Regions from separate parts of the Pantoea sp. R13S299 genome, predicted to be linked through region 2. Evidence: predicted binding sites of a transcription regulator. Region 2 holds the regulator's gene; the other holds the start of a gene.
The links. Region 2 encodes LexA, which represses DNA repair genes until DNA is damaged. Its sites were predicted from a motif close to TNCTGTATGTACATACAGNA; they were not measured.
Positions count from the first base shown of each region.

Region 1: the regulator LexA is predicted to act here: its motif matches at 8,221-8,240, upstream of ACN1CO_RS14890 (YebG family protein).

Region 1 is NZ_JBLYEF010000003.1:95,628-111,225, reverse strand. It holds gene ACN1CO_RS14915 (methyl-accepting chemotaxis protein) at 1-1,503, opposite strand, end outside; gene ACN1CO_RS14910 (Fic family protein) at 2,026-3,153, shown strand; partial or broken gene ACN1CO_RS14905 (glycoside hydrolase family 1 protein) at 3,212-4,606, opposite strand; gene bglF (PTS beta-glucoside transporter subunit IIABC) at 4,619-6,478, opposite strand; gene licT (BglG family transcription antiterminator LicT) at 6,616-7,449, opposite strand; gene ACN1CO_RS14890 (YebG family protein) at 7,843-8,205, opposite strand; gene ACN1CO_RS14885 (SIR2 family protein) at 8,362-9,156, opposite strand; gene ACN1CO_RS14880 (non-canonical purine NTP pyrophosphatase) at 9,153-9,713, opposite strand; gene ACN1CO_RS14875 (ABC transporter substrate-binding protein) at 9,920-10,819, opposite strand; gene ACN1CO_RS14870 (amino acid ABC transporter ATP-binding protein) at 10,816-11,610, opposite strand; gene ACN1CO_RS14865 (amino acid ABC transporter permease) at 11,594-12,520, opposite strand; gene ACN1CO_RS14860 (GNAT family N-acetyltransferase) at 12,530-13,042, opposite strand; gene ACN1CO_RS14855 (ABC transporter substrate-binding protein) at 13,053-13,994, opposite strand; gene ACN1CO_RS14850 (LLM class flavin-dependent oxidoreductase) at 14,006-15,319, opposite strand; gene ACN1CO_RS14845 (amidohydrolase) at 15,401-15,598, opposite strand, start outside.
Region 2 is NZ_JBLYEF010000002.1:30,664-46,261, reverse strand. It holds gene ACN1CO_RS11205 (MmcQ/YjbR family DNA-binding protein) at 46-369, opposite strand; gene ACN1CO_RS11200 (secondary thiamine-phosphate synthase enzyme YjbQ) at 369-788, opposite strand; gene ACN1CO_RS11195 (aromatic amino acid transaminase) at 910-2,103, opposite strand; gene ACN1CO_RS11190 (YitT family protein) at 2,144-2,758, opposite strand; gene ACN1CO_RS11185 (Lrp/AsnC family transcriptional regulator) at 2,999-3,478, opposite strand; gene dnaB (replicative DNA helicase) at 3,607-5,013, opposite strand; gene ACN1CO_RS11175 (quinone oxidoreductase) at 5,110-6,093, shown strand; gene pspG (envelope stress response protein PspG) at 6,304-6,570, opposite strand; gene dusA (tRNA dihydrouridine(20/20a) synthase DusA) at 6,751-7,743, opposite strand; gene ACN1CO_RS11160 (conjugal transfer protein TraF) at 7,850-9,097, opposite strand; gene zur (zinc uptake transcriptional repressor Zur) at 9,548-10,069, shown strand; gene ACN1CO_RS11150 (CsbD family protein) at 10,151-10,363, opposite strand; gene dinF (MATE family efflux transporter DinF) at 10,530-11,852, opposite strand; gene lexA (transcriptional repressor LexA) at 11,951-12,565, opposite strand; gene ACN1CO_RS11135 (diacylglycerol kinase) at 12,671-13,039, opposite strand; gene plsB (glycerol-3-phosphate 1-O-acyltransferase PlsB) at 13,168-15,591, shown strand.

The sequences.
Region 1 (15,598 bases), on a different contig from region 2:
GAAGGCGATGCTGTTGATCATGGTGGTAATGTCACCGATCTTTTTCGAACTATCATCGATTTGCGCCATCGTCTGCACCACTTCACCCACCAGCGAGGCACCGCGACTGGCAATGTGAGTCGCGTTCTCCGTCAGGCTGGTCGCCTGCTGCGCGTTATCGGCATTCAGGCGAATCGTGGCGCTGATCTGCTCCATGCTGGCGGCGGTCTGCTCCAGCGCGGCAGCCTGTTCTTCGGTGCGTGACGCCAGATTGAGGTTGCCGCTGGCAATTTCGCCTGCACCCTGACGTACCGATTCGCTGGAATCTTTAATCTGTCCGACAATCTGGCGAAGCTGGCTTTGCATGGTGTGAAGCGCAAAGAACAGGCTGCTGCTATCGCCGCTTTTCACCGCAATCCGGTTATCCAGTTTGCCATCGGCAACGGCCAGCGCAATATGGGCCGCTTCAACCGGCTCGCCGCCAATCGGACGCAGCACTTTACGGCTGAACAGCATGCCCAGCACCGCACCGACCAGCATCACGCTCACGACCATCAGGATCACCGCCCACATCAGCTGTCGGGTGGAGGCGGCCATCACCTGACTGACCGGTGCCACGACGCCGAGATACCAGGGTTTATCGCTGTTACCAATTACTACCGGCTGCCAGGTGACCAGTGCGTCTTCACCCAGGACGGCATCAAAATGCTGTACGACTTTCGTCGTAAAACCATCTTTTTCGCCTTTCCAGGGTTTGCCGGCTTCATCTTTCACCGGCGAGGAGACCACATTCCCGTTACTGGAGAGCAACAGCGCATAGCCGCTGCCCTGCCAGGGTTTGATCTGATTCACTTTCTGTTGCAGTGATGCCAGTGAGATGTCAGAGGTGACAACCGCCTTTAAGGTGCCCTGATCCATAATCACGGCCGCGACAGAGGTGAGCAGCGTCGGTACGCCGTTATAGGCATAACTGTAGGGTTCAGTCAGCGTGTCTTTTTGTGATTTTTGCGGGACCAGATAGTAATCGCCCTGACCCGGCGTCAGATAGGAGAGCAGCGGATGCATCGCGTATTTACCTGACGCGTCACGATCCACAAAAAAGGCATAACGACCCTGTGGGGCCTGACCCGGCTGTGAGGCAAAATCAGCATCCCGGCCATCAAACGCATTCTGTTCAAATATGACTGACATCGACAGATAATCTGGATTGGCGCGCAGCGCATACTCCATCACTTTATCGACCGCTTTGCGATCGGTAATTCCGGCGCGGGGTAACGCGATCAGACTTTGACCGAGAAGGCTGGCCACATCGCGGGCATGACTCAGCTCCTGCTGTACCTGTAAGCCACGGCTCTGCGCAATTTGCTGCAGATATTTTTCGGCCAGTTCTTTCTGTTCTTTACCTGACTGCCAGCTGAGGACCCCGATCGTCACGGTAAATCCCAGCACTATCGTTAAACCCCCCATGATTAACATCTGCGCACGGGTACCCATTTTTTTCTTATGTGTTTTCTGACTGGCCATAGTGATTCCCCTGAAATTTACCCGCTCAAATACCTCCTTGTAGTTATGGTGCTCCTGAGATCATCTATCGGCGCCGTTTTTTTGAACTTTAATAGCTCTTATCCCGCCGTGATGAGGGTCTCAGAGTGCGTGATACAGGGAAGTTGATCGCAAAGGGGTTGTGGCTCTGCTAATGAACGGCCTTTTTTTGATCTGCAACAATACTGCCGCCCGCTATTACTGTCAGTTTATGTCAACAGTTGCTGTAGCCCCCTTATCGCAGTGGAGAGAGAACAATGATCGGTAAATCAGGATTAGCTATTGGGATGGTTGTCTGGTTAGCGTATGTCGCCTGGATCGTTCACTACTATTCAGACACCTTTATGCAGTTCTCCCGCTAAGCAAACAGGACCTTCGGGTCCTTTTTTTTGCCCTCAATTCCGCGTGACTGGCCTGTGAGCCAGATATTCGCTATTATCGACTCATTCTATGAGCCGAATAGCCTCCTGTATTCGGCTCATCCTCTTTTATTGTGAGCCGATTATGAGCGTGAACTGGATCTGGCAACAGCCGGACTGGCCCCAATTTAAGTGGCAGGATGCCGTGCTGTTACCGCGCCTGCGCCATCTGCAGCAGCAGCGTGGTTTACTGCTGGGCCGTGCCAGCCTGCAGTCAGACAGTGACACCCAGACGCTCGATACCCTGCTGAGCAATATCCTCTCCTCATCCGCCATCGAAGAGGAGCGGGTCAACGTGCAGTCAGTGCGCTCATCGCTGGCGCGCCGGTTAGGCGTGACAGAAGAGCAGCCCTGGCCGGTCTCCGATCGCTCGGAGGGACTGGCCGCGATGATGCTCGATGCGATCAACAACCGCAGCCAGCCACTGACGCTGGACCGATTATTCCAGTGGCATCACTGGCTCTTCCCGGCGGATGAATGGACAGTGCAGCGCCTGAGCGTCGGCACGCTGCGCGGCAGTGAGCCAATGCAGGTGGTCTCCGGCCGCATCGATCGCCCCACCGTGCATTTTGAAGCGCCACCACGACACGGACTGGAACCGCAGCTGGTGCAGTTTATTGAGTGGTTCAACCGCAGTCAGCATGATGTGATGCTGGACCCGCTGCTGCGCGCCGCTATTTGCCATCTGTGGTTTGTCACTCTGCACCCATTTGATGACGGTAATGGTCGTATCACGCGAGCGTTAACCGATCTGGCGCTGGCGCAGGCGGACAGCCAGAGTATCCGCCTCTATGCCATGTCACCCGCGATTCTGGCGCAGCGTGCCGGTTATTACCGCATCCTTGAGCAGACGCAGAAAGGCGGCCTGGACATCACCGGCTGGCTGGTGTGGTTTCTTGATATTCTGGATGAGAGCCTGAAACAGGCGATGAACGTTATCGATCGCACGCAGATGAAGGCGCGCTTCTGGCTGCGGCATCAGGGTATGGGATTGAGTGCGGAGCAGGTAAAAGTGCTGAACCGGCTGTTAGATGGCGGTGAGCAGGGTTTCGAACTGGGCATCAGTGCCAGTCAGTATCAGAAAGTGGCCAAAGTGAGTAAGGCTACCGCGACCCGTCATCTGGCAGACCTGGTTGAAAAAGGCTGTCTTTACCGGCTTGAAGGCGGCGGCAGAAGCACCCGCTATCAGGTTAAACACCGCGAGACGGACTGAGCAGGAGCTGAATGGGTGGTACAGCGCGGCGGCCGCGCTGTACCACTGAGCACACGAATTAGCTTTTCAGTGAGGCTCCTTTTGTCGCAATAACTTCTTTATACCAGTAGAAGCTTTTCTTACGACTGCGCGCCAGCGATCCTTCTCCGTTGTCATCACGGTCAACATAAATAAAGCCGTACCGCTTAGACAGCTCGGCTTTAGATGCGCTGACCAGATCGATCGGCCCCCAGCTGGTATATCCCATGACTTCAACGCCATCCTCAATGGCTTCACGGACCTGCACCAGATGATCGTTGAGGTAGCTGATGCGATAGTCATCCTGCACGACGCCGGTTGCATCCGGAATGTCTTTAGCACCCAGTCCATTTTCAACAATAAACAGCGGCTTTTGATAACGATCCCACAGCAAATTCAGCAGGGTACGCAACCCGACCGGGTCGATCTGCCAGCCCCATTCAGAACTCTGCAGATGGGGATTGGGCACCATGCTCAGAATGTTACCGCGCATCTTCTCATTCAGCGCTTCATCGGCGGTGACACAGCCTGACATGTAGTAGCTGAACGAGATAAAATCGACGGTCGACTGCAGTATCTGGCGATCGTCATCCGTGATATCCAGTTGGATGTTGTTGTCGCGGAAGAAGCGCAACATATATCCAGGGTAAGCTCCCCGGCACTGTACATCGCCAAAGAATTGCCATTTCCGGTTTTCCTGCAGCGCTTCCAGCACATCATCAGGCTTACAGCTCAGCGGATAGACCAGCCCCCCGAGCAGCATATTGCCGATGCTGGCATCAGGGTTAATCTCATGACAGGCTTTGACCGCCAGAGCGCTGGCCACCAGTTGATGATGGATAGCCTGATAAATTTCGCCCAGACTGCTGGTTTCCGGCAGGCCCACGCCGGTCATCGGCGCATGCAGAGACATGTTGATTTCGTTAAAGGTCAGCCAGAGTCTGACTTTGTTCCTGTAGCGGGCAAATACCGTACGGGCATAATGCTCAAAGAAGCCAATCACCTGACGATTACCCCAGCCACCATAGTGCTTAACCAGATGCCAGGGCATTTCATAATGTGACAGGGTCACGAGCGGAGTAATGTTATGGGCTGCCAGCTCGTCGAATAAGCGATCGTAAAAGGCCAGGCCAGCCTCGTTCGGTTGCTGCTAGTCACCGTTTGGAAAAATACGCGTCCAGGCGATTGAAACCCGCAGACAGCTGAATCCCATCTCTGCAAACAGTCTGATATCGTCCGGGTAACGGTGGTAAAAATCGATCGCCACGTCTTTAAGACTCTGGCTGCCCGCAATGCGATCCACTACCGGGCCAAAAATCCCCTGTGGCTGCACGTCTGAGGTTGAGAGGCCTTTGCCCTCTTCACGCCATGCGCCTTCAACCTGATTAGCGGCAACCGCACCGCCCCATAAAAATGAATCCGGGAAAGTTTTCATCCTGTTCTCCTTTTATCGATGAATGATGCTGAGTAAAGATGTTCCTGCAGTAACAGCGCTCCCTGCGACTTTCATCACCTCACGGTACTCATCGCTATTGGTGATGATGATCGGGGTTGTCAGGTCATATCCGGCATCAAGAATGGCCTGACGGTCAAACTCCAGCAGCAGATCGCCAGGCTTAAACTTATCGCCTGGCTGGACATGTGCCGTGAAAGGTTTGCCGTCGAGCCGGACGGTATCGATACCCACATGGATCAGCAGCTCAATACCGCTGTCACTCAACAGGCCGATGGCGTGTCGGGTCTGAAACAGCGAGGCAACCTCACCCGCGAAGGGCGCAATGACTTTGTTGTCGGAAGGAATGATGGCCGCGCCCTGTCCCAGCAGGCCACTGGCGAAGGTCGCGTCCGGTACCTGATCAAGCGCCAGTACGGTGCCGGTCATCGGTGAGAGGATGTCATCTTCGCCAGGCATCACTGGAATCGCGGTGTCTGCCGTGCTGTTACGGGGCATTCCCGCTATCAGCGTCATGACACAGCTCAGGATCAGCGCCAGTAGCGTACCGGCAATTCCACCCCATAACGTGGCATCGACACCGCCAGGCGGGATCATCTGAGCGATGGTAAAGATGTTGGCAAAGCCAAACGAATAAACGTGGGTACTGCTGAAGCCGACCACGGCACCGCCGATGGCACCGGCTACACAACCAAAGATAAAGGGACGGCGCAGCGGCAGATTAACGCCATAGACTGCGGGTTCAGTAATGCCAAAGATCCCGGCAGTTACAGATGAACCCGCCAGCATCTTCTGGCGCGCATCCCGGCTGCGCAGAAAAACGCCCAGTGCCGCGCCAACCTGCCCCATGACAGCAGGCAGCAGCATGGGCAGCATCGAGTCATGACCCAGTACGGCAAGATTGTTGATCATCAGAGGCACCAGCCCCCAGTGCAAACCAAAAATCACACAGACCTGCCACAGCGCCCCTATGGCGGCGCCAGCCAGCCAGGGCGCCAGCGCATAAATCCACTGGTAACCGTTGGCCAGTAGCAGGCTCAGCCACGTGGCCAGTGGGCCAATCACCAGGAAAGTCAGCGGCACAGTGACGCTCAGACAGATCAATGGCGCAAAAAAGTTCTTCATGGAGGCGGGCAGCAGGCGGGTGCTCTGTTTTTCCAGCCAGTAACTTACCCACGCGGCGAGAATAATGGGGATGACCGACGCGCTGTAATTAAACCAGGTCACAGGGATGCCGAGAAACGCCTCCGTCATGCTCCCGGTCTGCTGGCTGGCATTAAAGGCAGCAAGCATCGTTGGATGAGTGAGCGCTCCACCAATCACCATAGTGATAAAGGGATTACCGCCAAACTTTTTACCCGCGGTGTAGCCCAGCACCAGCGGAAAGAAGTAAAACAGGGCATCACTGGCCGCAAACCAGATTTTATACGTACCACTTTCAACAGAAAGCCAGCCGCAGACCAGCGCCAGCGCCAGCAGACCTTTGAGAATACCGGAGGCGGCAAGTATGCCGATAAACGGCGTGAAAATGCCGGACACAACATCGATTAGCCGACTGAAAAGGTTACCTGACTTCTCATCCTCTGCTGATGCAGGGGTCTCATCCGACAGTCCCGCTTTTGCACGGACAGCCTGCCAGACATCGTGAACATGGTTGCCAATCACCACCTGAAACTGTCCGCCGCTTTCGACGACCATGATGACGCCCGGATTTTTCTTCAGTCCTTCAGCATCGGCTTTGTGGTTTTCTTTCAGTTTAAAACGAAGCCGCGTGGCACAATGCACCAGACTTACGATGTTCTCCCTGCCACCAATATGGCTAAGGATATCCTGCGCCAGCGTGTGATATTCCATCCCGATTTCCTTACAACCTATGCCCGCGGACATCAGTTGACTGAGCCAAAAATAAAAAAAACCCGGGAACGACCTCTTTTCAGAGGCCGCGCTCAGGTTTTGCCTGCGTTAAGCAGTAACAATCCAGTTGTTGGGGCTTACTTCCCCTCTTTTCTCACCCGTTCGATATGGATGGCGAGAAACATAATCTCTTCCGCCGTCAGCTCACGCTGATAGCTTTGTTGCAAATGCTGCGCGATTTTCACCGCGCATTTCCAGGCTTTGGGATAGTTATCTTTTACTGCCGTATGCAATGAAACATCGTCATCGTCGACCACGGTTCGCGTCAGCATCCGCTGCGCAAAAAACTTCAGATGGGTGACAAACCGCTGGTAACTCAGTGACGATTCGTTATATTCCAGCTGCAACTGATACTTCACCAGTTGCAGGATCTCCTGCATCACCCGGGTGACATCCATCACTTCCGGCATTTCATTATGAAGCTGTGCCGTCACCAGATGCAGCGCGATAAACCCGGCTTCATCCTCAGGTAGTTCGACATTCAGACGACGGGAGATGATTGCCCTGGCTTCCTGCCCCAGTTCGAACTCTTTGGGATAGAGGCGTTTGATATCCCACAGCAACACATTTTTAATCGGCAGACCTTTGTTCTGCCTTTCAATGGCAAAATAGCAGTGGTCGGTCAGGGTGATATACAGGCTCTCCTGTAGTTTCCCCAGACGCTGTGTCGCAAGATCAATAATGCGGTCGCAGGTGGTCATCACTTCAGGTGGAATCTGGTTTAACAGCTCCTCCAGCCGACGGACCAGCACATCACTTTGCGGCGCAAACACTTTCTCAATCTGCGCGCTATTGAGACTGTCACCAACGCGCTTCTGGAACGCCAGCCCTCGGCCCATGACGACCTGCTCGCGCCCCTGTTCATCCTGAACCATCACCACATTATTATTAAGAATTTTGGCGATTTTCATCGGAGCCCCAGAAACAAAAAAACCTGATGTCCGGCAGAGGCCAGAAATCAGGTTTTGCCTACCTAAGCAGTAACAATCCAGTCCGGGAACTTTATCAGTTTTATTCGTGACCTCAATCTGTCAGGGCAAAAAGCGTGACAGCGATCGAGATCCACTTATCAGCTTAAAAAGTCTTGACCGTTTTAAGCTCATCAGAACCGATGGAATTAAGGCTGTTCAGGAGGATTGAGCGGGCAGGATGATGAAATTAAAGCGCAGGTTACAATTTATGGCGATAAACCGGAGAGGGGAACTGTTTAATGATGAATGATTGCCACAGAACAGGCAGAACAACGAATCAAAATGCCCTTTGAAACAGCAACGCCGGAAGGTTCGCTTCCGGCGTTGTGAAGGTTACGCGGCTTTGACGGCACGCACTTTCTTTGCAGCAGGCTCTTCAACCTGCTCATCCGCACCCTCGTCTGACACGGCTTCAGGCTGAGAATGCGTTACTGCTTCAGGTTCTGAAACGGCAGCCGCTTCCGGCAGTTTGCTGGTGCGCAGAATATGCTGAACCGCATCTTTCTGCTCTGCAATCAGCAGGCCCAGCGTTTCCGCCTGAGATTCATCCAGTGCAGGTTGATGCTGTAACAGCCAGTCAGTGAAGGCTTCGGCCATATCGAGCATTTTGTCGTAGGCATCGGCCTCTTTCTTATTGGCAAACGTCATCTTCTCTTCACCCTTTCTGACTACAACAAATTTTGTTTCAACAGCCATCTTTTCGCCCTCAGGTACTGTGTATACATACAGTATATCATGCCGGTTATGCTTTGCCAGCAGAGAATAGAGTTTATCGGTTGTGCGCCAGCTAACCTTAACCGGGCGCAGGTTTTTTTCTTTTTCCTGACGCTTCTCTGCCGGACACGACGCTGACTACACCAGCAACTCTTCGAGGAACATCGCCAGTGCTTTGCGTGGATCGTCCTCTTCGGAAACGATCACCTCGATCCCCCACTGCCCCAGCACCTCTTTGGCCACCGGGTTGTTGCGGTTGGTGAACAGGTACGATTTCGGTCGGGCGGTTGCCAGCCCGGTGCGGCCCCACATCTTGGTCAGACGGTAGAACAACAGACGAATGTTGAAATCACTGATGCTGTAGCCGACAAACAGCACTGAATTGCCCATCACGTCATGGGTCAGTTTGATGTCGAGTGGCGAGTCAAAATAGAGCCGTTCAAAATAGCTGCTCTCATCGAGGACGATGGAGGTGTCATCATCAAAGTCACCGTGCAGCTTGATAATGTGACGCTTATCCTCAGTCAGCGAGACCAGATCAGCGGCATTCGCCACTTTGTAATACGGGACGCCGTGCGCTTCATGTGCCGCTTCCAGCCAGCGATCGTAATTGGTGGTGTAAATACGCGAGAAATTACCCTGGGTAATCATGGTATGAATTTCAGAAGATCGGACATCGATATCCGGGCGGTGCCACTCACGATCCATCCAGCTACGCAGCGGGCCAAGCGACCCCTTTTTCTGTTTGTAATACTCCGCCAGCGACAGATGCGTGCCATAGGTATTGAAGATTTTTGGATCGTAGCCCAGCTCGTTAGCCAGATGAGCAATCAGTTCATGCCACTCGGGAAGACCAAAATTGCGCGAAATACCGGCACCAGCAAAAAGAATCAGTTTGCCGGAATCATAGGCGCGTTTGAGTTCAGGTTTCATGCCACTCCCCGCGAGGTTTTTAAAAAGGTGGCGAAGCGATCCAGCGCGATGCGCCGCATCGAAATCTCATTCTTGAGTTCGCCCATTTCTGCAAAAGTCTGCTCATAGCCTTCGGGAATAAACACGCAGTCCCACTGGAAGCCGCGTGTCCCGGCCGGTTTCGCGGCGATGGTACCGCGCAGTTCACCCGAAAACTGGTACATTTTGCGGCCATCACAGTAGCCGAGCACCGTTTTGGCCGTCACGGCCTGGCTGTCGAGCCCCTGCACCAGCGCGGTAAAGCGCTCTGCGTCCAGGCGGTTCCAGAAGATGCGGGTCAGACCGGCGGGCAGACCATTCAGGCCATCCAGATAGAGGCCGGTATGCTCCACAAACAGCGGTCGCCCAATCAGGGAAAAGGCTTTGGTCAGTTTGTCGCGCACCAGGTCCAGTTCGTTTTCGGTCTGAATTTCTTCGATGCGACGGGCGATGGGCAGGACTTCGACCCCGATGGGTTCGAGTATTTTGCGCACCTCAGCCAGTTTTGGCTCATTGGCAGAAAGGAATCTGATTTTCATGGGGCTTCCAGGTTAATTACTCCGCCACGCACTCGATTTTAACGCAAGGCGGGCAGGTTAAATCACTAACGCTGAAGAGTGTAGCCCAATTCGGGGAGGCGCTGCGAGCAGCGCGCGGTCGGATGAGAGAGACCCAGGCGGCAATGCGGCCTTGTTCTGACACGCAATTTTACTGCAGAGCCGGTGCGGCCACCGGCTCTGCAGACTCAGTAAACAATACCCGGTGGATTCACCGTCGATTGCGAAATGGCTTCATCCTGTTCGCCCCAGCGGGCCAGCACCTGCTGATACTGCCCGCCCGCGATGGTGCCATCCAGTGCCGTCTGTAGCGCAGGGGCCAGGCCATTGCCCTTTTTGGTGGTCACGGCAACCCAGGCGCGAAACGGCCCGTTACCCACCAGCTTTGTCTGTCCGCGTGACGCCACTTTCCAGGCGGCCATAGAGTGTGGCCCGAATATCGCATCGGCCCGTCCCGACAACAGCGTCAGCGTCGCCGATGCATCATCGGTAAGGTAGATAGGCGTCACCGCAGGCAGACCTTTGGCCCGGTTCTGCTGATCCCAGCTCAGTAATATACGCTCCTGATTGGTGCCCGACGAAACGATAATCCGCTTACCGGCGATATCAGCCGGGCTATTAATCCGGCTGATTTGACTGTCGCTTTTCACCGCAAAGGCGTGATTGTCGGCACGATAGGTCGCAAAATCGAACTTCTTTTTACGCTCTTCGGTGACGGCGATATTGAACATCGCGACATCATAGCGTCCGGCGCTGATGCCCAGCGGCCAGTCCTCCCACGAAGCCGGCACCAGCTTCAGCTTTAATCCCAGGCTGTCCGCCAGCAGCCGGGCTATATCAGGATCGCTGCCGATCCGCGTCACATTGTCAGACGCCAGCAGCGACAGCGGTGGTGAATTAGTCGCAGAAGTCGCCACCGTCAGCGTGCCGGGTTCGATAAAGTGGTAATCAGCCGGAATTTTACTGATTGCCTGGGGATTTGCTGGTGCATGGATCGGCGTCTCGTTTTGCAGAACATCAAGTTTCTCTGCGGCTGAATAACCCAGCGATGGAATCAGCGCCAGCACCGTTAACGTCAGCGCCCTCATAACACGCGCGCCAGAAAACGGCGGGTACGTTCATGACGCGGATTGTTGAGCACCTGCGTCGTGCTGCCCTGCTCCACAATCCGGCCATCCACCATAAAGACCACGTTATCCGCCACTTCCCGGGCAAAGCCGATCTCATGAGTCACAATCACCAGCGTGGTGCCGGAACGCGCCAGCTTTTTAATCACGTCGAGCACTTCGCCGACCAGCTCCGGGTCCAGCGCCGAGGTCGGCTCATCGAACAGCATCACGCGCGGATTGAGCATCAGCGCCCGCGCAATGGCGATGCGCTGCTGCTGTCCGCCCGACAGGTGACGTGGCCAGGCATCGGCTTTATGGCGCAGGCCGACAATATCCAGCAGTTCGCCCGCCCGCTCTATCGCTTCCGGTTTGGTTAACTGCCGATGCGCAATCGGCGCTTCAATCAGGTTATCCAGCACGCTCAGGTGCGGGAACAGATTGAAGTTCTGGAACACGTAACCAACGTTGATGCGCTGTCGCAGAATCGCCTTCTCTTTCAGCTCATAGAGCTTATTACCGCGCTGCTGATAGCCGATGTAGTCGCCATCAATCTGAATGAAGCCCTCATCGACCCGCTCCAGATGATTGATGGTGCGCAGCAGCGTAGATTTACCGGAACCGGACGGGCCGAGGATCACCGTGACTGAGCCGGGTTCCAGCGACAGCGAGACATCATCCAGCGCTTTGTGTTTACCAAATCGTTTACTGACGCCGGTAATGCTGATGGCACCGGTCGTGTGTGAGGTGCGGTAATCAATGGCTTCGGACATGGCTGATCTCCTCGGTCGGATGAAGTGGCGTGACGCGATTGCGCCACTGTCGCCAGCGAGAGGGTTGTGGTTCACGCGTGACGCTGCGGGCCATCCAGCGTTCAGCGTTGTACTGAATCACGGACAGGACGGTAGTAATAATCAGATACCAGGCGGCTCCCACCATCAGGAGCGGGATCACTTCCTGGTTGCGGTTGTAGATCATCTGGATGGTGTAAAACAGCTCCGGCATCGCCAGCACGTAAACCACGGAGGTGCCTTTCGCCAGACTGATGATCTCGTTGAACGCGGTAGGGATAATGGCGCGCAGCGCCTGCGGCAGAATGATGCGGAAGGTGCGGCGCGTGGCGGAAAGCCCCAGCGCGGACGCGGCTTCCATCTGACCATGATCGACACCGAGGATCCCGCCGCGAATAATCTCCGCGCTGTAAGCCGCCTGCACCAGCGTCAGACCGATAACGGCGGCCTGAAACTGGCCCAGCACGTTAATTGTCTGAAACGCGCCCCACGACAGGCCGGTAAACGGAATGCCGAGCGACAGGGTGTCGTAGAGATAGGAGAAGTTATAAAGAATGATCAGCACCACAATCAGCGGCAGCGAACGGAACAGCCAGATATAGCCCCATGCCAGCGTGCTCAGCAGCCACGACGAGGAGAGGCGCGCCAGCGCCAGCAGCCCGCCAAAAAACAGGCTGAATACTGTGCCCAGCAGGGTCAGCAGCAGCGTCTGACCCAGACCATGCAGGATCACCGGATCGAAGAACCAGCGGGCAAACACGCTCCACTCCCAGCGCGGATTAAAGGCTACCGACTGCACCACGCCCGCCAGTATAAACAGCGCCACGATAGCCCCGGCGGTGCGTGCCGGATAACGCGCCGGCACGACCTGTAACTGTTGATGTTTGCTCATCGTCACTCCTTAACTCGCTTCGGCGACGTTATAAACACCGATCACTTTGATAAACCGCAGTCGCCCGTCATGCGGCGGCTGGCCGTAACGCTCCAGATCGCCGCTGAGGTCAAACTGAGGCTGATAGCCGTGACCGGTATAGAGCCGCACCGCCTCCGGCTGGCGGAAGCCGGTGGTAAGGAACAGCCGCTGATAACCCGCCTGAAGCGCTCGCCGCTCCAGCTCCTGTAACACCACCAGCGCCAGCCCCTGACGACGCAGATCGCTGCGGGTCCAGATGCGTTTCAGCTCGGCGGTCTGCGGGTCATAGGGTTTGTAAGCGCCCATCGCGATGATCTCGCCGTCACGCTCCAGCACAATAAACAGCCCCTGTGGCGGCAGATACCATTCGGTCAGCTCCTGCTCTTTATGGCGGGCGAAGTAGTCGCCGTAGCGTGCGGAATATTCACCGAACAGGCCGCCGAGAATGGGTTGCAGCTCCGGTGCGTCAGGCGACACTTCGCGAAATGTGGATTCACTCATGGTCTGCTCCTTAGTCGCCCAGTCCGGCGGGATTGATTTCAGAACGATCGATCTTTTCAACACCTTCGCCCCAGCGATTCAGCACCTTCTGATAGTCGCCATTGCCGATTGTGCCGTTCAGCGCGGTGCTAATTGGTTCAGCCAGCCCGCTGCCTTTCTTCACCGTCACCGCAATGTGCGCCGCTTTTGGCCAGCCGCCATCGACGCTGCCCACCAGTCGGGTTTTACCGGTCAGCGCCGCTTTCCAGGCACCGATGACATTCGGACCAAAGTAGGCATCCGCACGGCCTGCCTGCAGCGCCAGCGTCTGGGCGGCGTCATCTTTGGCGTAGATCGGTGTGAAGGCTTTCAGGCCCCTGGCCTGATTCTCTTTATCCCACGCCAGCAGAATCGCCTCCTGATTGGTGCCGGATCCCACAATGATCCGCAGCCCTGCGATATCTTCTGCTTTGGTCAGGGATTTGATCGGGCTGCTGGTTTTGACATAGAAACCCAGGGAGTCTTTGCGGTAGGTGGCGAAGTCAAACTTCTGTTTACGATCTTTGGTCACGGTGATGTTGGAGATTGCCGCATCATACTTGCCCGACGCCACGCCCAGCGGCCAGTCTTCCCAGGACGTCGGCACCACATTGAGTTTCAGTCCCAGGCTGTCAGCGACCAGCCGGGCGATATCAACTTCACTGCCAAGCAGGGTTTTGTTGTCATCGGAAAACACCGTCAGCGGCGGCGAATTCAGCGCCGCGACCGCCACGGTAAACGAACCCGGCACCACAAAATGATGACCGGCAGGCAGCTGCGCGATGGCGTCCGGATTCTTCACGGTATTAATTGGCGCTTTATTCGCTTCCAGGCTGACGCGCTGGCCGTTATAGGAGACGCTGGTGTCTTCAGCCAGTGCATGGCTGCTGGCGGCAAGAATAAGCAGGGCGAGAAGACGCGATGTTGTTTTCATGGCTTGTGCCCTTATTGTGAGGTGAACTGATTAACGGGTTGTTTCAGTGCGAAGCTGTCGCGCAAAGTGCTGCCCGGATAGTCGCGGCGTGTCAGGCCGCGAGCCTGCAGAATCGGCACCACGCGGTCGACAAAACGTTCAAAGGTATCGGGCGTGCCGCCATTGATGATGAAGCCGTCAGCGGCCTGGGTCTCGAACCAGAGCTGCAGGCCATCCGCCACCTCGTCCGGCGTGCCGTGGAACAGCGGGCGCGGGGTTGCTGCTTCCAGCGCCGCCTGACGCAGGGTGTGACCGTGCTCTCTGGCTTTACGTTTGATTTCGTCGGTGGTGCTGCGGAAGCTGTTCTGACCAATGTCGCCAATGTCCGGGAACGGCTGATCCAGCGGATACTGTGAAAAGTCGTGATGGTCGAAGAAACGGCCCAGGTAGTTAAGCGCATCGGTAATCGATACCAGCGCCGCTGTGGTCTGATACTGGCGTTCCACATCCTCTGCATCATCGCCGACAATCACGCTGACACCCTGGAAGATGTGCAGATCCTCTGGCTGACGACCGTTCGCTACCAGTTGCTGCTTCACATCCTGATAAAATGCCTGCGCTTCTTCACGGGTTGGCTGATGGGTAAAGATGGCGTCAGCATGCCGCGCCGCCAGTTTTTTACCGTCATCAGACGCGCCTGCCTGGAAGATTATCGGACGGCCCTGTGGCGTGCGGGCGATGTTCAATGGTCCCTGAACCTGGAAGAAGTCACCGTGGTGATCGAGCGTATGCAGCTTCGCCGGGTCGAAGAACTGTCCGCTCTCTTTGTCGCGCACAAAGGCATCCTGCTCCCACGAATCCCACAAGCCTTTCACCACCTGCAGATACTCATCGGCAATGCGATATCGTAATGCGTGCTCCGGGTGTTTCTGGCGGGAGAAGTTTTTCGCAGACCCTTCAAGCGGTGAGGTCACCACGTTCCAGCCCGCGCGACCGCCGCTGAGGTGATCAAGGCTGGCAAACTGACGCGCCACGGTGAACGGCTCGCTATAAGAAGTGGAAACGGTGCCGACCAGACCCAGATGCTCCGTCACGCCCGCCAGTGCAGACAGGAGGGTCAGCGGCTCAAAGCGGTTTAGAAAGTGCGGGATCGACTTCTCGTTGATGAACAACCCATCGGCGACAAACAGAAAGTCGAGCTTGCCCTGCTCCGCCTTGCGGGCGATTTTTCTGGCGTAATCCAGGTTGATGCTGGCATCGGCCTGCGCCGCCGGATGGCGCCAGGCGGACATATTTCCCGATGCGCCATGCAGAATAGTGCCCAGCCGAAGTTGTCTTGTGGTCATGATGTTCTCTCTTATTTTAGTCGTAGCGATGCCCGACGGCAGTGTTCAGAACCGTCGTGATTGAGCGGGCTGCAGATGAATTCAGTTCAGAATGGATTCCCGACATCGCGCATTAAGATGTTGCAGCGCCTGGCGGGCCAGTCGGGCGAAGTAGTCGGCGGCGGGGGCGATCAGCGCCTCATCCGGGGTAAAGCTGGCGTGGTGGAGACCAAAATCACTGGCGCTGCCAATGCTGACAAATGCACCCGGCACCTGTTGCAGATAGAAGGCAAAATCCTC
Region 2 (15,598 bases):
GATCTGAAACCCTCTTGCCTGGCTAAGAGGGTTTTTTATTGCCGTTTATCGGGCTGCTGCAACCTGCTGGTATGAGGCATCGATCAGATAGTAAATCTGCGAATCTTTCAGCGAACCGTCCAGAAACAGCGTGCTCCAGTGTGACTTATTCAGATGCTCACTGGGAATGATGTCGCTATGCTCTTCGCGCAGTAATTCGGCCAGCGCAGGCGTCGATTTCAGCGAGACCGCTGGCCGCCCTTTCGCTTCATGCACCATCGCAAACAGCACGCCGTTGCTTTTAATCTGCGTCGCCTTCCAGTCACTGTGGACGCTCTGCTCTGCGCCCGGCTTGCTCATGCAATAGGTCAGTAAGTCTGAGTTATTCATTACGCTTCCCCTTGTAAAGTGGCGACAATCCGCCTGGCACCACCTTCAATGCGATGCTCGCCCAGCCAGATACCCTGCCAGGTGCCCAGCACCAGACGTCCCCGCTGAACCGGTAATAACAACGAAACCCCTAAGGTCGATGATTTGATGTGCGCGGGCATATCATCACGTCCTTCGTAGTCGTGCTGATAAGGCGCATTCTCCGGCACGTGCCGCATGAAATGCTGCTCCATATCGCTGCGCACCGTCGGGTCGCAATTCTCATTTAAGGTTAACGACGCCGAGGTGTGCTGCAACAGCAGATGCAGTAGACCGGTTTTGATATCACGCAGCCCTGAGAGAGAATTAACGATCTCATCGGTGACCAGGTGAAATCCGCGCGACTTCGCGCTCAGCGTTATAGTTTGTTGATGCCACATAGCTTATTCCTGAAACGGTTACCCCGTCTAAGTGTGCAGCATGTCGCCGAAAGGTAAACCCTGACCCATAAAAAAACCGCCAGAGAAAACCCTGACGGTTTTATTTACAGCCTGGCTGCCGTTACATCACGGCGGCAAAGGCTTCAGCGACCTGATGCACATTTTTGCTGTTCAGACCGGCCACACACATGCGGCCGCTGCCCACCAGATAGATGCCAAATTCGTTGCGCAGGCGATCAACCTGCTGCGCACTCAGGCCGGTGTAGCTGAACATGCCACGCTGCTTCAGCAGGTAGTCGAAGTTTTTGCCTGGCAGCGCCGTGCTCAGCACGTCTACCAGCGACTGACGCATCGCGAGAATACGCAGACGCATCGCTTCTACTTCAGCCAGCCAGCTGGCTTTCAGTGCCTCATCGTTGAGGACGCGCGCAACAACCTGCGCCCCGAAGTTCGGCGGGCTGGAGTAGTTGCGGCGAACGGTGGCTTTTAACTGGCCCAGTACGCGCGCTGACTCTTCGGCGCTGTCACAGACGATAGAGAGACCGCCCACGCGCTCGCCATAGAGCGAGAAGATTTTGGAGAAGGAATTGCTGACCAGTGCAGGCAGACCCGCCGCCGCAACCGCGCGCAGTGCATAGGCATCCTGCTGCATACCGGCACCAAAGCCCTGATAGGCGATATCCAGGAAAGGAATCAGCTGCTGTGCTTTCAGCACCTCAACGGTCTGATCCCACTGCGCATCAGTCAGGTCAGCGCCGGTCGGGTTATGACAGCACGGGTGCAACAGTACGATGCTCTGCGCTGGCAGCGTTTTCAGGGTGCTGATAAAGGCATCAAACCGCACACCGTGGGTCTCTGCGTCATACCAGGGATAGGTATTCACCTCAAAACCTGCGCCATTAAAAATCGCGACGTGGTTTTCCCAGGTCGGATCACTGACCCAGACCGCAGACTGCGGGAAGTAGCGCTTCAGGAAATCCGCACCCACTTTCAGCGCGCCAGAACCACCCAGCGTCTGAATAGACGCAATCCGGCCCGCCTTCAACACCGGATGATCGTCACCAAACAGCAGCGGTGCAATCGCACTACGGTAGCTGTTCAGCCCTTCCATTGGCAGATAGAGCGATGCCTGATGCGGCTCAGCATAGAGTTGCTCTTCGGCAGCCGCTACGGCCTTCAGCTGAGGGATGATGCCCTTTTCGTCGTAATAGAGCCCGATACTCAGGTTAACTTTGTGTTCGCGTGGGTCTTGTTTGAAGGCTTCCATCAACGACAGAATCGGATCGCCAGCATAGGCATCAACGTTTTGAAACACGGTGTAGATCTCCATGATTGGTCCAGAGGTAAAAGGCGATTTAAACCCGATATCGTCCCGGACGGTGGTTCATTGCAATAATCAGATTCAGGATCACCGCACCCGCAATCGACGCGAGAAGGATGGGGCCACTCACCACAAACAGTGACGCCAGCACGACGCAGGTATCAACCGCCATTTGCAGTTTACCCGCGCGGATCCCAAAGCGATCCTGTAGCCACAGGGCCAGAATATTGATGCCGCCCAGGCTCGCCTTATGACGAAATAACACTATAAACCCGATTCCCATGATGACGTTACCGAACAGTGTCGCATAGAAGGGGTTAAGGTCAGAAAAGTGGACGAACAGCGGGTGAAGCTGGGTGAACAGCGACACCAGGCCGACGGCGCAGAAGGTTTTCAGCGTAAATTCCCAGCCCATGCGTTTAACCGCCAGCCAGTAAAAAGGGATGTTGATCAGGAAGAACGCGCTGCCAAACGAGAGCGGCGAGAGATAGCTGATCAGAAAGGCGATGCCTGCGGTGCTGCCGGTCAGCGCGCCCGCCTGTTTCAGCATAATGACGCCGAACGAGACCATCAGGGTGCCGAGCACCATCGCCAGCGCATCTTCAATGCGCGAATGCGGGACGCGGGAGGGTTCTGCGATGTTATCCATGGGGTTTTCTCAGTGCAAATGATGCGGTTCCGATGCAAAAAACGCACCATCGCCACAGCACTGAACGGCTGTGAAACGGGTGTCGACGATATCCTGTTGATATCTAAGGCGCTTTACAAAAGAACTTTGTGCATAAATTCCGGCCGATACCGTCAACCTATGCGTTAAGCTCCATTACGATGCGCGTTAATTGCATTTATTGCCGCAAGTGTGCACCAAAACCGCACAGCACGCACCTTTTTAGCGCGTCTTCGGCTCAGGCAGCATCATCAGCCCGTTCTCTTTCATTCGTCCCAGGACGACCGAGGTTTTCACATGGGAAACGCTCTGATGGCCCGCGACTAACTGGCTGATTAACGCACTGAGGGAATTGAGATCGGCTACCGCCACTTTGAGCAGATAGTCCGCATCGCCGGTAGTTTTATAGGCATCCACGATCGCCTGCTCCTGCTCCACCATACGGTGAAAGCTCTCAACATATTCGGCGGTATGGTTAATCAGGCGCACCTCTATTAATCCCACCATGCCAAGCCCGATCGCATCGGGTGACAGCCGGGCGTGATAACCCAGGATGAGATTAGCCTGTTCCAGATTGATACGGCGGCGGGAACATTGTGAGGCGGAAAGGCCGACCAGATCGCTGAGTTCCTGATTGGTCAGACGGCCGTTAGATTGTAATAAAGTCAGGATTTTAAGGTCGTAATCGTCTACGTGAGTCATTCCGTTTCCACAGCGTGATGGGCGTCGCTTTGTTACAGATAACCCGATAACCCGAGAGGTTGTCCAACACTATTTTCTGATGATGGGGGCTGTCATGCACAGATCGTGCATGACAGCACAATCGGGGACTATTCGTCGTCGTATTGCGGGCCAGCGTAGTTATCAAAGCGCGACCACTGACCGTTAAAGGTCAGGCGTACTGTGCCGATGGGGCCGTTACGCTGTTTACCCAGGATGATCTCGGCGATCCCTTTGAGATCGCTGTTTTCGTGGTAAACCTCATCACGATAGATAAACATGATCAAATCCGCATCCTGCTCGATCGAACCCGATTCACGCAGATCCGAGTTAACCGGACGCTTGTCAGCGCGCTGTTCCAGTGAGCGGTTAAGCTGCGACAGCGCCACCACCGGCACATTCAGCTCTTTAGCGAGTGCTTTCAGCGAGCGGGAGATCTCCGCAATTTCCAGTGTACGGTTGTCCGACAGCGCTGGCACGCGCATCAGCTGCAAGTAGTCGATCATGATCATACTTAAGCCACCGTTTTCACGATAGATGCGCCGGGCGCGCGAACGCACCTCGGTGGGCGTCAGGCCAGAAGAGTCATCAATGTACATGTTCTTCTTCTCCAGCAGGATGCCCATGGTGCCGGAGATTCGCGCCCAGTCCTCATCATCCAGCTGTCCGGTTCGGATGCGGGTCTGATCGACGCGGGAAAGCGACGCCAGCATACGCATCATGATCTGCTCGCTGGGCATCTCCAGACTGAAGATCAGCACCGGCTTCTCCTGCAGCATGGCGGCGTTTTCGCACAGGTTCATCGCAAACGTGGTTTTACCCATCGACGGACGGGCGGCGACAATAATCAGGTCAGAGCCCTGCAGGCCCGCAGTCTTTTTATTCAGATCCTGATAGCCGGTATCGACGCCGGTGACGCCATCGTGCGGAGTCTGATAGAGCGATTCGATACGGGAAACGGTCGATTCCAGAATCTGCTCGATGTTTTTCGGACCAGCCTCTTTATCCGCGCGCGCTTCCGCGATTTTAAAGACATTCGACTCCGCGAAGTCGAGCAACTCTTCGCTGTTACGTCCCTGCGGATCGTAACCGGCATCGGCAATCTGGTTGGCGACGGAGATCATCTCGCGCACCACAGCACGTTCACGCACGATGTCAGCATAAGCGCCGATATTCGCCGCGCTTGGGGTGTTTTTTGCCAGCTCAGCCAGATAGGCGAAGCCGCCCGCCATCTCCAGTTCGCCACGGATTTCCAGCGATTCGGAGAGCGTAATCAGGTCAATGGGCTTGCTGTTTTCCAGCAGCCGCTGCATCTCGGAAAAAATCAGCCGATGCGAGCGGTTGTAAAAGTCATTCGTGACGACGCGCTCAGAGACGTTATCCCAGCGCTCGTTATCCAGCATTAACCCACCGAGCACCGACTGCTCCGCTTCCAGAGAATGCGGGGGCATTTTCACGCCTGCGAGCTGGCGATCCTGCGTTTCGTTCGATTTGTTGGTGGGTTTATTTCCTGCCATAGTGAATGCATTACCGATCTTCTGTGGGGACGCGCAAGTATACCTTAGTTGGGGTGCGTGCCTCACCCTCATGATGAAACAATCACAGGAGTCAGAATGGCAAAGCGTATTCAGTTTAGCGCGCATGGCGGCCCGGACGTTTTAGAGTGGACGGATTTTGAACCTGCTGACCCCGCTGAACATGAAGTCCAGGTTGAAAACCGCGCTATCGGGATTAATTACATCGATACCTATGTTCGCAGCGGGCTTTATCCGGTTGCCGATTTTCCTTCTGGCCTGGGAACGGAAGCCGCGGGCATCGTGTCGCGGGTTGGCCGTGGTGTGACCCTGTTTAAACCCGGCGATCGCGTGGTCTACTGCATGGCGTCGATGGGGGCCTATAGCGAAGTGCACAACGTGTCGGAAGATCGCCTGATGCATCTGCCGGAGGCGATCAGCGTTGAGCAGGGCGCAGCCAGCTTTCTGAAAGGACTGACCACGCAATATCTGCTGCGCCAGACCTACAAAATCAGCGCCGGTGAGACCTTCCTGTTTCATGCGGCGGCGGGCGGCGTCGGGTTAATCGCCTGTCAGTGGGCAAAAGCGCTGGGAGCGCATTTAATCGGTACCGTGGGTTCAGCGGAAAAAGCCACGATGGCGAAAAATGCCGGTGCCTGGGAGACCATTAACTATCGCGAAGAGAATATTGCGCAGCGCGTCAGTGAACTGACCGACGGGAAAAAAGTGGCCGTGGTGTATGACTCCGTGGGCAAAGATACCTGGGAAGCGTCGCTGGATTCGCTGCGTCGTCATGGCCTGATGGTCAGTTTTGGTAATGCTTCTGGTCCGGTGACCGGCATTGATCTCAGCATTCTGAATAAGAAAGGCTCGCTGTTTGTGACCCGCCCTTCACTGTTTGGCTATGTCACCAATCGTCAGGAGCTGGAAACTGCCAGCGCCGAACTGTTTTCGCTGCTGGCCAGCGGCGCAATTAAAGTGGATGTGCCGGAGCAGCAGAAGTTTGCGCTGAAAGAGGCCAGTAAGGCGCACCAGATGCTGGAGAGCCGTGCCACGCAGGGATCCTGTCTGTTAATCCCATAATCGCAGCAACAAAAAGGGCTTCCCGTAGGAAGCCCTCTTCTTTTTTTTATTTTTTGTTCGCGCTGGTGTAGGGACAGCGGCGATGAATTCATGTCGAGTCGATGGCACATCGATTTGACGACAGGCATCCTGCCAGAAAACATAAGTAAAAAATATGTTTAATTGCAGTTCAGCGCTAAGCAATCTCTCACACTGTGATCGCTACCGCATTTAGCGCCAGCCTTTGCGGTCTAACCTGTTGATCTTACGTCTCAGCTTACGACGCGCTCGCTCATCGCTGTCGCCAAAAAAGGCACGATGCAGCCACACAGCAATCACCGCCAGCACCAGCCACGGCAACACCTTGATAACAATTGCGAACAGTCCACCGACAAACATCACGATGGTTGCGACCACCAGTGCAGCCAGCACGCCAATCAGCGAAACGCCGGTCAGCAATAGCATCAGGAAAAACCCTAATACGAATAATATTTCCACGTCAGCGCTCCTTTTTTGAGATTGATTGTTATAGCTATTACAAGAAGCGTGCCAACCGTTAAATAATTGATTTTTAAGTAATAATAGCTAAAGAACACATGGTAACCTGGTGAAAAAAGCCATATCGTGGCGTAAAAAAAACCAGCTTTCAGGGCTGGTTTTTCGGGTCTGGATTTCGGATCAGGCTTCCTGCGGGATCTTATCCGCAACCAGCGCCAGCGCCGCTTCCAGCACACGGACATCGGCACCCGGCTTGTGGGCGTTTTCACTCAGGTGACGTCGCCACTGGCGGGCGCCTGGGATACCCTGAAACAGTCCCAGCATATGGCGTGTAACGTGTCCCAGATACGTGCCCTTCGCCAGTTCCGCTTCAATATAAGGATACATGGCGCGCACCACTTCCACCGGGTTAGCCGCCGGATGCTGACGACCAAACAGCGTCTGATCGACCTGCGCCAGAATACCGGGGTTTTGATAGGCTTCACGTCCCATCATCACGCCGTCGAGGTGCTGCAGATGAGTCTGAGCCTCTTCAAGCGTTTTCACACCACCATTAAGCGCGATCGTCAGATGCGGAAAATCGCGTTTCAGCTGATATACGCGTGGATAGTCCAGCGGTGGAATTTCGCGGTTCTCTTTGGGGCTGAGGCCAGAGAGCCAGGCTTTGCGCGCATGAATGATAAATGTCTCGCACTCACCGCGTCCCGCTACCGTGCCGATAAAATCGGTCAGGAATTCATAGCTGTCCAGCTCATCAATACCAATGCGGGTTTTCACCGTGACCGGAATGGAGACTACGTCGCGCATCGCTTTAATAGCATCCGCGACCAGATTCGCCTCGGCCATCAGGCAGGCACCGAAACGACCGTTCTGCACCCGATCGGAGGGACAGCCGACATTCAGGTTCACTTCATCGTAGCCGCGCTGCTCTGCCAGCTTTGCGCACTGCGCCAGTGCCGCCGGATCGCTTCCGCCAAGCTGCAATGCAACCGGATGTTCCGCCTCACTGTAAGCCAGGTAATCCCCTTTGCCATGAATAATCGCGCCCGTGGTCACCATTTCGGTGTAGAGCAGCGTGTCACCGGTCAGCTGACGATGAAAATAGCGACAGTGACGATCGGTCCAGTCGAGCATAGGGGCGATAGAGAAACGTTGCGAAGAGAAATTAGGCATGAAGCGCAGACAATCCGGTAATTAAAGGTGATGGAATTCTGTGCAAGGATAACACAAGGGCGGGCGATAGTGCATCGCCCGCCCCCGAACAGCCTGAATAACGCGCTTAGAAGTTAAAGCCGAGCTGCATCATCGCGCCCCAGGTGTTGTTAGCACCCACTGAGCCAGCCAGATCCAGATGGACGGCTTTGTTAAACGGTGACACACCGAAACCTGCTGTGACGACATTTTCGTCGTGAGAACGCATGTCCGCACGATAACCGCCACGCAGCTGTAGCCAGTCAAGTACGCGATATTCCGCGCCCACAGCCGCATACTGGCTATTATCCTGGCTTTTGAAGCGTTTGGTTTCAGTCAGATCCACATCGCCCGTCACGGTAAACGGACCTTTATCCCAGGACAGACCGGTGGTGACCAGCGGGCGAATTTGGTAGGTATCGCGGTAACCGTTGACCTCTTTGGTCTGCAGATCGCGCGAAACCAGGTTCTGCCCGGTCACACCCAGCGTCCAGTTTTCAGCAAAGGTGGTCGCCAGACCGGCATCAACGTTAAAACCGGTATCGGTGCTGCGATACTGGCTATTGTTGATGTCGCTCTTGTCGTAGTTATAGATGCTGGCCGTGTAGTTATAGAGCGAGGTTTTCTGCACTTTCGGCGTCACGCCCACCGATACCGGCTGACCAGCGATGGTGAACTCATGCGCCACCGCCACACCATAATCAATGGTCAGTGCCGCTAAGCCATTCGCACTGGAGCGAAGGTTATTTTGATCGCCTGGACGTGGGAATGCCCCGTTTTCTATACTACGCAGATAGTCGATATCACTCTGGACCACGTTGGCGCGGACGTGTGCCGTTCCGTAGGCTTTGGTAATAAAGGCGAAAGGCAGCGTTTCATTGGGGATCGTAACAGCTATGGCCGCACCCGCACTGCCGTCGGCTTTATTACCGCGCAAATCGCTGAGTTTGTTGGCCACATCACCTGAGGCAGCGCGCAGTTCAGAGTTAGCACGGAAGAAATCCGCTGGTGTTAGGTTACCCAGCACCGTGCGATAACGATCCACGGTGTCCGTAATATCATCGACTTTATCAATCAGCTTATCTTTATCAGTCACCTGAATGCCCGCTGAAGGAACAATAATGCTGACGTTATCGTCGGGTTTAGCACGCGTCATCAATGCCGGGTTCGCCAGCACTGCGGAGCCATAGACAGAGGATGCTACGCCGGTGCCGCCCATGGCGTCATTACGTGCATCATACCAGGTCCCTGCCGCCATGGCGGAAGAAGAAAGGAAAAGCGCGGTCGCTACAGCGGAGTACTTCAGCGCTGAACGTTGAGCGGATTTTTTCACCATTTGCCTGCCATCACCTGAGAAATTGTCATTGAAACATTCAACGACTGAATAGTTTGTTAGCCCTATTGTGAACCCTGGCTAACGCGTTATTGCTGTGAATTCAAAGGAAACAGTGCCTTAATTCAAAGGATTGGACGTTTTCCAATCAAAAAACCGTTGTAATAGTTCAGACTGCGTAGGGGCATTTCAAATAATGCCAGACTTTTCTTAAGCCTTTCTGAACATTACTTCTTAACTCAGTGAGATGCAAAGCAAAATGCCAACAAATTCCGCTTCAGGTGGATTCAGAATGGATCTGATTTGTCGTCAGATTTGAGATAGAAGACGGCTGAAATTCTAAATATGCTGCTTTATCAGGCAAATAATGCTGTTTTTTCAGGCGAAAACCAACCTCAGCACCGCGAAACTATGTGTGATAAAATAACATCACTTATCCAGCGGAGAATTTTCATGACCAACATGACGTCGCAGCAAATTTTGATTCAGGCCGAGAAAATGTGCCTGCAGCGCGGTGTGCGTCTGACTTCGCAGCGTGCTGAAGTGTTGCGTCTGATGGCCGAGCAGCCCGGCTCAATCAGCGCCTACGATCTGCTGGATCAGCTCCGCGTCAGCGAACCGCAGGCTAAACCCCCTACCGTCTATCGTGCGCTGGATTTTCTGCTGGAGCAGGGTTTCATTCATCGGGTAGAGTCCAACAATAGCTACGTCATGTGTCACCACTTTGAAGCGCCAGCCCATACGTCGGTGATGCTGGTCTGTGATCGCTGTGCCGCCGTTACAGAAAAGCAGGCGCAGGGCGTGGAGAAGATTATCGCAACGCTGGCGGGTGAAGCGCAGTTTGCGTTACGCCACAGCGTGATTGAAGCGCATGGTTTATGTGAAAGTTGTGCTGCGGTTGAAGCCTGTACGCATCATGAAAGCTGCGAACACGATCATCAGGATGAGGGTAAAAAGCGGGGAAAACGCGGGTAATCTGCACATCCTTGTGCATTTTCATCCCTGTGCCGGTGCGGGCGCACCGGAAGGCATTAAGCTGATTATCAGAGTCCCTGATTACCAGCGGTGATCTTTGTTCTTACCTTCCCAGTCCGTTACTTCGCGCTCTGCTTCATCTTTCGCATAACCGTAACGTTCCTGGATTTTACCGACCAGCTGATCGCGTTTACCTTCGATAACCTGCATATCATCGTCGGTCAGCTTGCCCCATTTCTCTTTCATTTTGCCTTTGAACTGCTTCCAGTTGCCGCTCGCTTCGTCTTTATTCATGGCAGACCTCCAATTCTCGGGGTTTAATTATTATCTTGCTACTTAACAAAATAACGATATAAAGCGCTGGTTAACTGCGCTGCTTAAAGTTAATTGTAGTAGCTAATTTAATAACCGCGGAATAATACGGAATAATCTGTATCGCCCTGAATCGGCCCCCGCAGGATCAGGCGTCAAACCAGCTGTTCTGACGCCAGTGCTTACGCCAGATGAGCCACAGTGACAGGCCGCGCAGCGCCAGGAAAACCGTCACCGCCAGCCACAGGCCGTGGTTGCCCAGCACAGGTACGCTGAGCAGCGTCAGAAAATAGCCTGCCGCCGCCACGACCATGCTGTTACGCATCTCGCGTCCGCGCGTCGCCCCGATGAACATCCCATCCAGCAGATAACACCAGACGCCGATCAGCGGCATGATTATTTGCCAGACCAGGTAGCGGTCAGCAGTCTGCTGGAGTGACTGAAGAGAGGTCAGCAGGGTAACGATCTGCGGGCCAAAAATGGCATAGATCAGTGAGAAAAACAGCGCCACCACCACTGCCTGCCGACAGGCGGAGTGCCAGACGTGCTGCAATTTACTGCCATCTTTTGCGCCATGCGCTTCACCGGCAAACGCTTCAACCGCGTAGGCAAAGCCATCCAGCGCGTAGGCCGTAAAGGTAATGAACATCAGTAATACCGCGTTAACCGCCACCACATCCGGACCCAGCCGCGCGCCTAGCACCGTCAGCGAGGCGAAACAGAGCTGCAGCATCAGAGAGCGCAGCATGATATCCCGGTTCAGTCGCAGCAGCCGACCGCTGTCACCGCGCCAGCTCTGTTTCAGCAGGCTTAACGTAATACCGCGCAGCTTTAACACCCGCCAGACCATGATGCCGCCGACGACCAGCGTGATGTACTCCGCCAGCGCCGTGGCGGTTGCCGCACCCGCAACACCCCAGTGCAGCCCCATCACCAGCCAGAGATCGAGCACGATGTTAACCAGATTGCCCACCACCAGCAGGATCACCGGCGCGCGCGCATACTGCACGCCCAGCAGCCAGCCCAGAATCACCAGGTTTGCCAGGGTGGCAGGCGCACTGAGCCAGCGAATCTGAATAAACAGCGCCGCCTGTTCCAGAACATCAGGATTGCCGCCAACCAGATGGGTCGCCAGCTGAATAATGGGATAACGTAAAGCGATGAACAGTACACCAGCCAGCAGCGCAATAATCAGCGGCTGCGTCAGCGCGCGTGCCAGAGCGGTTTTATCACCCGCACCAAACGCCTGAGCCGTCAGGCCAGTGGTACTCATTCGAAGGAAAAGCAGCAGCATAAAGAGGAAACTGGTCACTGTGGTCCCGACCGCAACCCCGCCAAGATAGACAGGGCTGTCGAGATGACCAATAACTGCAGTATCGACCACTCCCAGTAAAGGAACGGTGATATTTGAAAGGATCATCGGCAGCGCAAGCCGCCAGAGATTTTTATCCGTTGCCGTGATAAAGCGCATTCGCCGTTCCGTGCTCAGTGTCGCTGCAGTTAAGCAGGCGACAAAATTAGGGCAGACAGAATAGCATCAGAAAAGGCGAATGCACGCAGCCCTCAGAATCAGAGCCACTCGCCGTTACGGACCACGCCAACCGCCAGACCTTCAATGGTCAGCGACTGTGCACGGGTATCGACAACAATCGGGTCGAAATCGCTGTTTTCCGGCAGAAGATGCACGATAGCACCCTGCTTTTTCCAGCGTTTAACGGTCACTTCATCATCAATGCGGGCAACGACAACCTGGCCATTGCGCACATCCTGGGTTTTATGTACTGCGAGCAGGTCGCCGTCCATAATCCCGATATCTTTCATCGACATTCCGCTGACGCGCAGCAGGAAGTCGGCAGAAGGCTTGAACAGGCCCGGATCCACTTTGTAGTGGGTTTCGATATGTTCCTGCGCCATGATCGGCTCACCGGCAGCAACCCGGCCAATCAGCGGTAGCCCTTCTGAAACTTCTTCTTCCATTAACAGACGAATACCGCGCGATGCACCGGAAACGATCTCGATGACGCCTTTACGCGCCAGCGCTTTCAGATGCTCTTCTGCCGCATTCGGCGAGCGGAAGCCCAGCTGCGCGGCAATCTCTGCACGCGTAGGCGGCATGCCTGTTGAAGAAATATGGTCGCGAATCAGGTCATAGACCTGCTGCTGCCTGCTGGTTAATGCTTTCATCCCGCCCCCTGGTTGTTTATACAGTCGCTGTGAGTATATACAGGTATTGGTGAAATGGAAACCGATTGTCAGTGAAAACGCGCCCTGAGGCGCGTTGTGGAAGGCTTATCGCAAATGTGTCCAGAGCAGCGCGACCCAGACAAACAGGGCCAGTATGATGCTGATCAGCACCGCCGCCGAGCCCATGTCTTTTGCCCGGCCCGCCAGGGGATGGTGCTCCTGACCAATACGGTCAACCACCGCTTCAATGGCGCTATTGAGGATTTCGACAATGACGACCAGTACCACCGCGCCAATCATCAGGATGCGGGAGATCACATCGACATCCAGCCAGCACGCGATAATAATAGCGGCCAGCGCAGCCAGTGCTTCCTGGCGAAACGCCGCTTCATGTTGCCAGGCGGCGCGCAGTCCCTGCCATGAGTAACCTGCGGCTTTTACTATTCTGATAAGTCCGGTGGCATTATTTGCCATGATGTGAGAACCCTTTCATCGGATTGACGTCAATGTCTGGGCTGCGTGCAATTGGCACCACCACAGATCTTCGCTGCACTTTCTGCTATGCTTGCGGCGCTTTGCTAACAAGAGGCTTCATGTTGTCTATGTCAGGTTGGCGTAAACTCTATTACAAATTGCTTAATTTACCACTGTCGTTTTTGGTAAAAAGTAAGGCCATTCCGGCCGATCCCGTGTCTGAACATGGTCTGGATCCGACCCGACCTATTATGTATGTTTTGCCTTACGATTCGAAGGCCGACTTACTGACTTTACGCGCACAGTGTCTGCGGCATCATCTGCCCGACCCGCTTTCTCCGCTGGAGATTGATGGTTCACTGCTGCCGCGCCACGTGTTTATCCATGATGGCCCGCGCGTCTTCCCCTATTTTGTGCCCAGCGTGGAATCGGTGAAAATTTTTCACGATTACCTGGACCTGCATCGCAATAACCCTAAGCTCGATATTCAGATGCTGCCGGTCACCGTGATGTTTGGCCGCGCACCAGGACGTGAAGTCCAGGGCGAACCCACGCCACATCTGCGGTTGCTGAACGGCGTGCAGAAGTTCTTTGCCGTGATCTGGCATGGACGCGACAGTTTCGTCCGCTTCTCGCCAACCGTCTCGCTGCGCCGCATGGCCACGGAGCACGGTACCGATAAGTCGATTGCTCAGAAGCTGGCTCGTGTGGCACGCATCCATTTTGCCCGTCAGCGACTGGCGGCGATTGGCCCGCGTTTACCGGCGCGTCAGGATCTGTTTAATCGTCTGCTGCAATCCAAAGCGATTGAAAAAGCCGTCGAAGATGAAGCACGCAGCAAGAAAATCTCTCATGAGAAAGCGCAGCAGAATGCCGTCGAGATGATGGAGGAGATCGCTGCAAACTTCTCCTACGAAGCCATTCGCGTCACCGACCGTGTCATGGGCTGGCTCTGGAGTCGTCTCTATCAGGGCATCAACGTCAATGGCGGCGAAAAGGTTCGTCAGCTGGCGCAGGATGGCCACGAGATTGTCTATGTGCCCTGCCATCGCAGCCACATGGATTATCTGCTGCTCTCCTATGTGCTCTATCATCAGGGTCTGGTGCCGCCGCACATTGCAGCCGGTATCAATCTCAACTTCTGGCCAGCCGGCCCGATTTTCCGTCGTCTGGGCGCCTTCTTTATTCGTCGTACCTTTAAAGGCAATAAGCTCTACGCCACGGTATTCCGCGAATATCTCGGCGAGCTGTTCACCCGCGGCTATTCGGTTGAATACTTTGTTGAAGGGGGCCGTTCACGTACCGGTCGCCTGCTGGACCCTAAAACCGGCACTTTAGCCATGACGCTGCAGGCGATGCTGCGCGGCGGCAATCGTCCAATCACGCTGGTGCCGATCTACATTGGCTATGAGCATGTGATGGAAGTGGGTACGTACGCCAAAGAACTGCGCGGTGCGGCAAAAGAGAAAGAGGGCTTCATGCAGATGGTGCGCGGCTTACGCAAGTTGCGCAATCTCGGCCAGGGTTACGTTAACTTTGGCGAGCCGCTGCCGCTGGTCAACTATCTCAACAAACGGGTGCCGGAATGGCGCGATGCGATCGATCCGATTGAGCCGCAGCGTCCGAGCTGGTTAACGCCGACCGTCAATGATATCGCGGCCAGCCTGATGGTGCGTATCAATGAAGCGGGCGCGGCCAACGCCATGAACCTCTGTGTGACGGCGCTGCTGGCGTCACGTCAGCGCTCACTAACCCGTGAACAGTTGATTGAACAGCTGGAGTGCTATACCCAGCTGCTGCGCAATGTGCCTTATTCGCCAAACGCGACCGTACCCGATCTTTCCGCAGAAGCGCTGCTGGATCACGCCCTGGGTATGAATAAGTTTGAGAGTGAAAAGGACAGCATTGGCGACATCATCATTCTGCCGCGTGAGCAGGCCGTGCTGATGACCTACTATCGCAACAACATTCATCACATGCTGGTAATGCCGTCGCTGATTGCCGCCATTGTTCAGCAGCATCAGACGCTGACCGAAGCAGAACTGCTGCGTCAGGTGAGCCTGATCTATCCGATGCTGAAGAGTGAACTGTTCCTGCGCTGGCAGACCGATGAGCTGCCACAACTGCTGACTGATGTGAGTCAGGAGCTGGCGCGTCAGGGCCTGATTACCTTCGAAGCCGGTGAGTTGCGCTTTACCGCAGCGCGCTATCGTACGCTGCAGCTGCTGGCTGCCGGTGTGCGCGAAACGCTGCAGCGTTATGCCATTACCTTCTCGATTCTCAGCGCCAAGCCGACGATTAACCGTGGCACGCTGGAGAAAGAGAGCCGGACGCTGGCACAGCGTCTGTCGGTGCTGCACGGGATCAATGCGCCGGAGTTCTTCGACAAAGCAGTCTTTACCTCGCTGGTACTGACGCTGCGCGATGAAGGATATATCAGCGACAGCGGTGATGCCGATGTCGCGCAGACTCTGGCGACCTGGCATATCCTGGCTGACCTGGTCACCAGCGATGTCCGCATGACGATTGAAACCGCGGTGGCGCACGACTGACCCCCGC